Regions from separate parts of the Mesorhizobium sp. M0062 genome, predicted to be linked through region 1. Evidence: predicted binding sites of a transcription regulator. Region 1 holds the regulator's gene; each other region holds the start of a gene.
What was found. The regulator LexA, encoded in region 1, represses DNA repair genes until DNA is damaged. The targets are predictions, from matches to a motif close to TGTTCNNNNTGTGTTCNG.
Positions count from the first base shown of each region.

Region 2: NKJ64_RS06920 (helicase-related protein) is a predicted target of LexA. The motif match lies at 1,593-1,610, and genes of this name have one in related genera.
Region 3: ssb (single-stranded DNA-binding protein) is a predicted target of LexA. The motif match lies at 2,310-2,327, and genes of this name have one in related genera.

Region 1 covers NZ_JAMYUO010000006.1:251,355-254,650, reverse strand. The annotation lists gene NKJ64_RS10600 (ComEC/Rec2 family competence protein) at 1-1,310, shown strand, start outside; gene lexA (transcriptional repressor LexA) at 1,304-2,086, opposite strand; gene NKJ64_RS10590 (GntR family transcriptional regulator) at 2,292-3,056, opposite strand; gene kynU (kynureninase) at 3,224-3,296, shown strand, end outside.
Region 2 covers NZ_JAMYUO010000004.1:159,632-162,927, reverse strand. The annotation lists gene NKJ64_RS06920 (helicase-related protein) at 1-1,438, opposite strand, end outside; gene phbB (acetoacetyl-CoA reductase) at 2,132-2,857, opposite strand; gene NKJ64_RS06910 (acetyl-CoA C-acetyltransferase) at 2,987-3,296, opposite strand, start outside.
Region 3 covers NZ_JAMYUO010000005.1:69,759-73,054, forward strand. The annotation lists gene NKJ64_RS08210 (VOC family protein) at 1-44, shown strand, start outside; gene NKJ64_RS08215 (MarC family protein) at 151-780, shown strand; gene NKJ64_RS08220 (OsmC family protein) at 790-1,203, opposite strand; gene NKJ64_RS08225 (DUF2306 domain-containing protein) at 1,240-1,638, opposite strand; gene ssb (single-stranded DNA-binding protein) at 1,676-2,209, opposite strand; gene NKJ64_RS08235 (hypothetical protein) at 2,420-2,821, opposite strand; gene NKJ64_RS08240 (ArsR/SmtB family transcription factor) at 2,955-3,269, shown strand; gene NKJ64_RS08245 (SRPBCC family protein) at 3,266-3,296, shown strand, end outside.

The DNA of each region.
Region 1 (3,296 bases):
CACTCGTCTCCATCGCCGCCTATCTCGTCATTTCAGGCGTCGTGGTTGCCGCCGAGCGCAGCTTCATCATGCTGGCGGTCATGCTTGTCGCCGTGCTGTTTGATCGCGCCGCACTCACCATGCGCAATCTGGCGATCTCCGCCATTGCCGTCATCCTGGTGTCGCCGCACGAGGTGGTCGGTCCCAGCTTCCAGATGTCGTTTGCTGCCACCGCCGCCCTTGTCGGCGCCTATGCCGGCGGGGCCGATTACCGCGCCGACAAGGTGAGAACGCCGCCGGCAAAGCGCTCCTTCGTCGGCTTCCTGTCGCGAAAATTCGCGCTGGCCATGGGCGGCCTCGCCATGACCTCGATCATCGCCGGCAGTGCAACCTTGCTGTTCGCCATCTGGCATTTTCAGCGTGTGTCGCCGCTCAGCCTGATCGCCAATCTGGCCGTGATGCCGATTGTTTCGTTGATCGTCATGCCTTTTGCCGTGCTCAGCGCACTGGCGATGCCGTTCGGCGCCGACGGGCCGTTCCTCTATGTGATGGGCAAGGGTCTGATGGCGATGATCGCTATATCGGCCTGGATTTCCGAGCGCTCGCCGGTCGACGCCGTCGGGCTGATCTCCATCCGCTCGGTGCTGTTGGTGGCGGTCGCCCTCGTCATCGCCACCATGGCCACCACCTGGCTCAGGTTGGCGGCCGTGCCTTGCGCGCTGGCCGGCCTGTTGACGGTGCCGCAGGTGCTTACGCCCGACGTGCTCATATCCGAGGATGCGCATCTGGTGGCCATGCCGATCGGTGGCGGCGAACTCGCCCTCAACCGCGAACGCTCCAACGAATTCACCACGGACAATTGGAAACGGGCGCTGCGGGCCAAAACCATTATCCCACCTGAGATTTTCGAGGCAACAGATACGCGGTTCGATCTCGATCCGCTCGATCTGCCGCCCGGCTCGCCCTTCTATTGCACCGGCGATCTCTGTATCGCCCGGCACCCTTCCGGAGCCATTGTAGCGCTTGCGAAAGACCGCAAGACGGCGCGGCCGGCCTGTGCCTTCGCGAGCCTGATCGTCATCGATGACGCCACCGCCTACAATCCGTGCCGCGACCCGCTGGTGCTGGTCGTGACGAAGAAACAGCTGGCCCGCGACGGCAGCGCCGCCGTCTTCTTCGATCCGCAATCGGCAGCTGCAGCGCCAACCATCCGCTTCGCCGTCGACAAGCCGTATCGCCCCTGGCACGAGCAACGCCGCTTCTCCCGCGAAGCGCGCGGCCTGCCGCCTTACAACCAGCGTGAAAAGTACAAACCCAAGCCGGCTCAGTAGCGCCGGATCAATCCGACAAGCTTGCCCTGCACCTTCACCCTGTCCGGTCCAAAAATGCGGGTCTCGTAGGCCGGGTTGGCGGCTTCCAGGGCGATCGAGGCGCCCTTGCGGCGGAAGCGTTTCAGGGTCGCTTCCTCATCGTCGACCAACGCCACCACGATCTCGCCGGGGCTGGCTGTGTCGGCATTGCGGATGATGACCGTGTCGCCATCGAAAATGCCGGCCTCGATCATCGAATCGCCCTTGACCTCGAGCGCGTAGTGTTCGCCGCCCATGATCATATCGGGCGGCACCGAGATCGAATGGGTCTGATGCTGGATGGCGTCGATCGGCACGCCGGCGGCGATGCGTCCCATAACCGGGATTGAAATCGCGGAAACGGCATCGTCATTGCCGGCCGACATCGAACGCGACGGCGAGCCCGGCTTGATCTGGCGGCCGAGACCGCCTTGGCCCAACGCGCCTTGTCCTTGGCCGCCTTGCCCTTGGCCGGTTTGACCAAGACTGCCCTGAATGACGCTCGGCGAAAACTTCCTCGCCGCATTGAGGCCTGGTGCGATCGAGTCGGGCAGCCGCAGCACTTCCAGCGCGCGCGCCCGGTTCGGCAGCCGGCGAATGAAACCGCGCTCCTCAAGCGCCGTGATCAGGCGGTGGATGCCGGACTTGGAGGCGAGGTCGAGCGCTTCCTTCATCTCGTCGAAGGACGGCGGGATTCCGCTCTCCTTCAGGCGTTCATGGATGAACATCAGAAGCTCATGTTGTTTGCGCGTCAGCATCGCGGCCCCCAAGGGTTCTGAAACCAGAATCAGAAAAAACAAACCCAGAACAAACACTATCTGTTCCAGTTGTGTTCCGCAACCTTTTAAAGTTTAATGAATGTGTTGACGTTTTGTTCAGCGTAACGTTCGGCGCTGCGAGCGCCGCTCGTAGTCGTTGGCCGGCAACGGGGTGAAACGAAGACAAAGTGCCCTGCGTCGTCGGCTACGATCGCCGCTTCCTTTTCGGACGGGGCTGCGCAGCATCCGCGCCGGGTTCACTCTGGGCATAGACCTGCAGCGTGTAGCCGATGTGAGCGGTCATCAGAGTTTTCGCACGTTCGACGTCGCGATCGAGGGCCGCTTCCATCAGGGCGGTATGGTGTTCGATCGCCACGGCGTCGCGCAGGGCCGCCACGGCCTTCCGGTGGCCATCCGTGCGGCCGGCGGCGGCGCGCAGCGTCGGGGCCAGACCCAGAAAGCGGTGATGGCGATGCAATTGGTCGGAAATCGTCGCATTGAAGCGCAGCAGCCAGCTGGATGTCGCGGCACTGAGCAGCGCCGCATGGAAGGCATCGTGTTTTTCGTACCACGCGTCGACCGCATCATCCGATGGATCGTCGAGAACAGACCCGCACCGTGAGAGACGATAGTGGGCGGCAACGACCGCGTCTTCCCACTCACGGTCGCCCTCCTCGATCGATTCCACCAGCAGGGGCAGTTCGACCACCAGCCGCGCACGCGCCAAATCCTCGAGCTCCGCCCGAGAGACGGGAGCGACCGCAAACCCGCGGTTGCTGATGGCGGTCACAAGCCGTTCCGCCTCCAGCCGCGACAGCGCCTCGCGCAACGGCGTCCAGCCGATGCCGTAGGTGTTGCGCAGCGTGCTCAGCTTCAACGGCGCGGCAGGCGCCAGCCGGGTCGCAAGAATATCGCGCCTGAGCAGGCGATAGGCCGCTTCCGTCTTCGAGGTCTGCTCGTCATCCAGCATCGTGATCCATCAGACATAAACGCTCGGCGGATCATTATATATCAAAGCCTTTCAATGGGTGAATTATATATAATGTTTGACAGTTCAAGGGCGACCACTCAAGATCGCCGGCATGTTTGGGCGGCAGGCTCCGCCGCGCGCGTTTGTCCATGGAGGGGCGCCGGATCATGAGCACGACACCCGATCTCGCTACAATCGAAGCAATGGATGCCGCCGATCCGCTGCGCTCGATGCGCGAAC
Region 2 (3,296 bases), on a different contig from region 1:
GGTCTACAAACCGTTTCGTCAACCGCTCATGCAGCGCATCCGACAATCTGTCTTCGATTTCGCGCGTCTTTTCCCGCCAGTGTGCCTGATCGGCCAGCCAGCCCGGCCGGTTGGACACGAATGTCCAGGTGCGGATCTGCGCAATGCGGTGCGACAGCGTGTCGATGTCCCCCTCGGTCGTATCGGCGCGGCGCACCTGCTCGGCCATGTAGTTCTCGTCGACATGGCCGTGTTTGGCGAGGTCGGTGTAGATAGAAGCGATCAGGTCGGAGTGCTGGGCCGGCGCGATCTTGCGGTAGTCCGGCAACGCGCAGGCTTCCCACAGCAGCGCGACGCGCTTGGCATTGGTAGCCAGCGCGCGGATGTCCTCGTCGCGGGAGAGATGTTCGAGCGCCTGCGCATCGACCGCCGGCAGCGCGCGCGTCAGGCCTTCGACCGGCGCGTTGGCCTCGATCGAGCGCTTCAGCGCGTCGAGGCTGGCGAAGTCGAAATGCGCGGTGCGCCATTGCAGCACCTTCACCGGATCGAACTCGTGCCCCTCGATGCGCTTGACCAGTTCCTCGTCCAGCGGATCGACCTGGCCGGTGACGCCGAAGGTGCCGTCGCGCAGATGCCGGCCGGCGCGGCCGGCGATCTGGCCGAGCTCGGCCGCCGTCAGGTTGCGGTACTGGTAGCCGTCGAATTTGCGGTTCTGGGCGAAGGCGACATGATCGAGATCAAGGTTGAGCCCCATGCCGATGGCGTCGGTGGCGACGAGATAGTCGACGTCCCCTGCCTGGAACATTGCCACCTGGGCATTGCGGGTGCGGGGCGACAGCGCGCCTAGCACGACCGCCGCTCCTCCTTGCTGGCGGCGGATCAGCTCAGCGATGGCATAGACCTCGTCGGCGGAGAAAGCGACGATCGCCGTACGCCGCGGCAGGCGGGTCAATTTCTTCGAACCGGCATAGGCCAGGTGCGACAGGCGAGGGCGCGTCACCACCGAGACGCCTCTCAGCAGCTTTTGCAGGATGCCATGCATGGTGGCCGCGCCGAGCAGCAGCGTTTCCTGGCGCCCGCGCAGGTGCAGGATTCGGTCGGTGAAGATATGGCCGCGCTCGAGGTCGCCGGCGAGCTGCACCTCGTCGATGGCGACGAAGGCAACGTCGGTCTCGCGCGGCATGGCTTCGACGGTGCAGACCGAATATTTCGCGCCGGGCGGCTGGATTTTTTCCTCGCCGGTGATGAGCGCCACCTTGTGGGCGCCGACCTTTTCGCAGACGCGGGCATAGACCTCGCGCGCCAGAAGGCGGAGCGGCAGGCCGATAATGCCGCTCTCATGCGCCACCATGCGCTCGATGGCGAGATGGGTCTTGCCGGTGTTGGTCGGACCCAGCACGGCAGTCACGTCGCGGCCCGACAGGATCAGCGGCTCGGTGTGTTTCGGCTGGATGTTCATCGGCCTGGAGATGAGGCTTTCTGCATCGTGTTGTCGGGAGCGCGCCTCGCGTGGCGCGTATGACAGGCGACACATAGGGATTTCAGGCGCGAAGCGAAAGCGGAATGTTCCGGCCGGCAATCCCACGGTCGTCTTTGAGGTCTCAATTAACAGTTGGAACGAGTCTGGAACGAATCGGCGACGAATCAGTGACTCCGGCAGATTCAGCTTTTGTTCACGGCTACATGTGGATTTTGCGAGCCTGAGTCTCACCATATGCTGAATCGCGGAAACTGGCCCGATTCCTGCAAGGCGACCATTGGCGTTAACCTTTGCCGGCGGGGCATCGTCGTGATCCGATACGCCTCGGCCAACATTAGGAAATTGTTGAATTTTCTTAATCGGCCTTAACCATTTGCCGGTGATTTTCGGCCTTGGTCGCTAACGTTGCGCTAAAAGCCGGAACGAATCGGCGATGAATCAGCGATGGCGGGATTTTCCTGGTTTGTTCACCCCAACATGTTGTGTTATCCACAGCTTGTCCACCGAGAATTCACAGCTTGCGAACCGGGTTTTGCACAGGGCGCCTGGAAATCGTTAATCTTTGCGTGCCGGAACGGGTCAATGTCTAGCGCGCAGCCCGGGAACATCGCCGGCCGGCGATGAAAAAACGGGCCATAAGCCGGCCCGTCCTACCGGGCGAAATGCTGTCGTTCAGGCGAAATACTGGCCGCCATTGGCTGTGATGGTCGAACCGGTGATGAAGCCGGCGTCTTCGGAAGCGAGGAAGACGACGCAACGCGCGATCTCTTCCGGTTCGCCGAGGCGGCCGACCGGAATCTGCGGGATGATGCGTTCATTCAGCACCTTCTGGTCGATCGCCTTGACCATCTCGGTGGCGATGTAGCCGGGGCAGATGACATTGACTGTGATGCCCGCGCGCGCGCCCTCCTGCGCCAGCGCCTTCGAGAAGCCGATGTCGCCGGCCTTTGCGGCGGAATAGTTGACCTGGCCGGCCTGGCCTTTCTGGCCGTTGATGGAGGAAATGGTGATGACGCGGCCGAATTTGCGGTCGCGCATGCCGCCCCACAGCGGATGCGTCATGTTGAAGACCCCAGACAGATTGGTGTCGATGACTTCCTTCCACTGCTCGCGCGTCAGCTTGTGGAACATGGCGTCGCGGGTAATGCCGGCATTGTTGACCAGCACCGAGACCGGGCCGAGATCGGCCTCGACCTGTTTGATTCCGGCGGCACAGGCGTCGTAGTCGGCGACCGACCATTTGTAGGCCTTGATGCCGGTTTGTGCGCTGAACTTCCCCGCTGCCTCGTCATTGCCGGCATAGTTGGCGGCAACGGTGTAACCGGCATTCTTCAGGCCGATCGATATGGCGGCGCCGATGCCGCGCGATCCACCGGTGACGAGCGCTACTTTGGTCATTGAAAGTTCTTCCTCCCTTTGGTCGGAAGAAGGGAATAGGGAGTAGGGAATAGCGAGTAGGGATCGATATCCCGCCGCGCTGCTCCTTCTTCCCTATTCACTACTCCCTATTCACTACTCACTTCTTGTTCACAGCGCTTCCACGCACAGAGCGACGCCCATGCCGCCGCCGATGCACAGCGTGGCAAGGCCCTTCTTGGCGCCGCGGCGGCGCATCTCGAAAACCAGCGTGTTGAAGACGCGGGCGCCCGACGCGCCGATCGGATGGCCGATGGCGATGGCGCCGCCATTGACGTTGACGATCGACGTATCCCAGCCCATGCCCTTGTTGACGGCGCAGGCCTGCGCGGCGAAGGCTTCATTGGCCTCGACAAGGTCGAGGTCCTTGACCGACCAGCCGGCCTTCTCGAGCGCCCGCTTCGAGGCGGGAATAGGTCCG
Region 3 (3,296 bases), on a different contig from region 1:
CCGACGGCTATCGCCTGGAGGCCTATTGCAACGCTGCCGCCTAACATAGCCGGCGTCTCCGGTATCGGCATCTCAGACGGTTCCCACCGGGCAGGCTTTGCTCTACCACTATCGTGGCGCAGGGGTCCGGCCCGGCGGGAGGGGTCAGCGATGCCGAGTTTCGACAGCCTGTTCAACGCCTTCGTCACCATTCTGGTGACCATCGACCCGCCAGGTCTCGCGCCGCTCTTCCTCGCGGTGACACGCGGCATGAACCGCGAGGAACGTCAGCAGGTTTCAGTGCGCGCCTCGATCATCGGCTTCCTGGTGATGGCGCTGTTTGCGGTGGCCGGGGCGTCCATCCTGTCGGTGTTCGGCATCACGCTGCCGGCTTTCCGCGTCGCCGGCGGGTTTTTGCTGTTCTTCATCGCGTTCGAAATGGTGTTCGAGCGCCGCCAGGACCGCAAGGAGAAGATCGGCGACGTCGCCATCACCAAGGACATGATCCACAACATCGCGGCCTTCCCGCTGGCGATCCCGCTGATCGCCGGCCCCGGTGCGATTTCGGCGACCGTGCTACTGTCGGGCTCGTTTCAGGGTTTTGCAGCACAAGCGGCGCTGGTCGGCATCATCTTCGTCTGCCTTGCCATCACCTATCTGGTGTTCGTGCTGTCGGAGCGCATCGACCGCATCCTCGGCCAGACCGGCCGCTCGATCCTCACCCGCCTGCTCGGCGTCATCCTGGCCGCGCTTGCGGTTCAGTTCGTCGCGGATGGCATCAAGGCGCTGATGGCGGGGTAACGGCAGCCCCTACTCCACCGCCGTATCGACGACCTTGAAATCGTGGGTGATGACAGCCGTCTTGGCCAGCATGGCCGAGGCCGAGCAGTATTTCTCGATCGACAGGTTGATGGCGCGCTGGACCTTGTCGCGCGACAGCGCGTGGCCCGTGACGATGAAATGCATGTGGATGCGGGTGAAGACTTTCGGGTCGGTTTCGGCCCGGTCGGCGTCGAGTTCGACAACACAGTCCTCGATCGCCTCGCGGCCTTTTTCGAGGATGTGGACGACATCATAGGCCGAGCAGCCGCCGGTGCCGATCAGCACCAGCTCCATCGGGCTCGGACCCGGCGTCTTGCCTTCCGGCCCGGAGGCGGTTCCCAGCACAACCTTGTGGCCGCTGCCGGACTCGCCGACGAAGGTGCGCTCCTCGACCCATTTGATCCGGGCTTTTCACGGCAATCTTCCTTTCAGAAAGCGTCACTGGCCGAAGACGACCGTGTGCATGATCCGCCCCGGCAGCAGCGTGAACACGCCGGCGCCGATCAGGGCGAAAACATACAGCGATATCATGACCCTGCGATGTGTGGCGACCCGATGCATATGCGCGTGCCAGACCGCCAGCGGCACGGCGATCAACACTAACATCGACAAGAGATGGATCGGGCTGAACGGACCGACGAGGCGTATCTGCTGGATCCAGAAACTGGAGATGGCGACGACCAGCATCAGCGCCGCCCAGGTATAGCCGACGACACGATGACGCGTCGTGCCTTTCGGCAGCGCTAGTTGCGTAGCGCCAATGGCCAGCGCGGCAAGGGCCGCGAAGGCGTGCCATGGAATGGGAGGGCGCGCCGATAGAAGCGGTCCGAGCGACATCGCGCCCTCTCCTCAGATATCGCTGACTACCGTCAGCTCAGAACGGGATTTCGTCGTCCAGTTCGCGCGACGAGCCGCCGCCACCGCCGCCCTTGGAACCGCCGCCACCGCTGTTGCCGCCGCGGTTGAAGCTCTCATTGGGGCCAGACTGGCCGAAATCCGAGCCACGGCTCGCGCCGCTGCCGCCGGCATAGTTGCCGACCTGACCGCCGCCCTCGCCGCGAGAATCGAGCATCTGCAGCTCGCCGCGGAATTTCTGCAGCACGACTTCGGTCGTGTACTTGTCGGCGCCGGTCTGGTCTTGCCATTTGCGTGTCTGCAGCTGGCCTTCGACGTAAACCTTCATGCCCTTCTTCAGGTACTGCTCGGCGACCTTGGCGATCTGGTCATTGAAAATGACCACGTTGTGCCATTCGGTCTTTTCCTTGCGCTCGCCGGAGTTCTTGTCGCGCCAGCTTTCCGACGTGGCGATGCGGATGTTGACGACCGGATCACCGGAATTCAGGCGGCGGATTTCAGGGTCCGCGCCGAGGTTACCGACCAGAATGACCTTGTTGACGCTACCCGCCATGACACTTCTCCGTGCTCATCCGAAACAAATTTCAAGTCGTTCACCTTACAGGCCGCGCACAATCCTGGCTTGCCGCGGCTGGCTTTTCCCACAAGGTTTTTGTTCCCTTTTCGTTCCTATACTGTTAACCACGGATTGTCAAGGAATGGCAGCAATCGCCGACGCGGGCGCGTGGATTTAGCTGACACGCAGGGGCGAGAAGCGGTGTCGTCAGCGCCGTTTTTTAGCTGGCCGCAACGGACCGAAAAAGCCGCTCCACTCCATGCCCATGCCATGGGCGCGCTGTGCGATCACGGTTGGCGCCGACATCAGCCCGACTGCAGGTTCAGATTTCAGAGCCGGGTCATTCAGCAATTTCCCGATCGCGCGCCCGTGCCACCAGACCTGAGCGACGAGCGCCGCTACCACCGCGATCAGGCCCCAGGTCCCCAATCCTTCGCCGAAGATGTAAATCCCGTAGGGCGGCGATAGCGCCGTACCCAGCTTGGCCAACAAGATCACGGCCACGAAACCGATGACGGCGATGGCGCCTATACCGAGGACGAGGCGGCGATAGAGCCTCAGAGCCTCGTTGAGGTTCTCGGCGGACGAAAGATCGACGTTGGAATTCATAAATACTACTCCTGCCTCGCGATGATCGGCCCATCTTGTTCCCCATGGATTAGAGGCCCGGCAGGATCCAATCAATACGGGGCATTCAAAACACCCCTTGCCAAATCGATAAGTATCGACTTATGCTTTTGCCATGATCGAAGCAGAGATTTTTCGCGCCCTGGCCGACCCGACGCGACGCGCCGTCTACGAGCGGCTGACTTCCGGAGAGATGAGCGTGTCGGAGTTGCGCACCGGCATGAGCGTGTCGCAGCCGGCGGTGTCGCAGCACCTTGCCGTACTGCGCGGCGCCGGCCTGGTCAGCGAAAGGCGGGCCGGCCGCAACGCCTACTATCGCGCCGATCCGCAAGGGCTCGAGCCGCTGCTCGGCTGGATCGAACGCTACCGCGCATTCTGGCCGGAGCGCATCGAAAGACTGAAGGCCGTTTTGAAGGACATGGACCAATGACCGACGAAAAGCAGACGCAGACCGCCA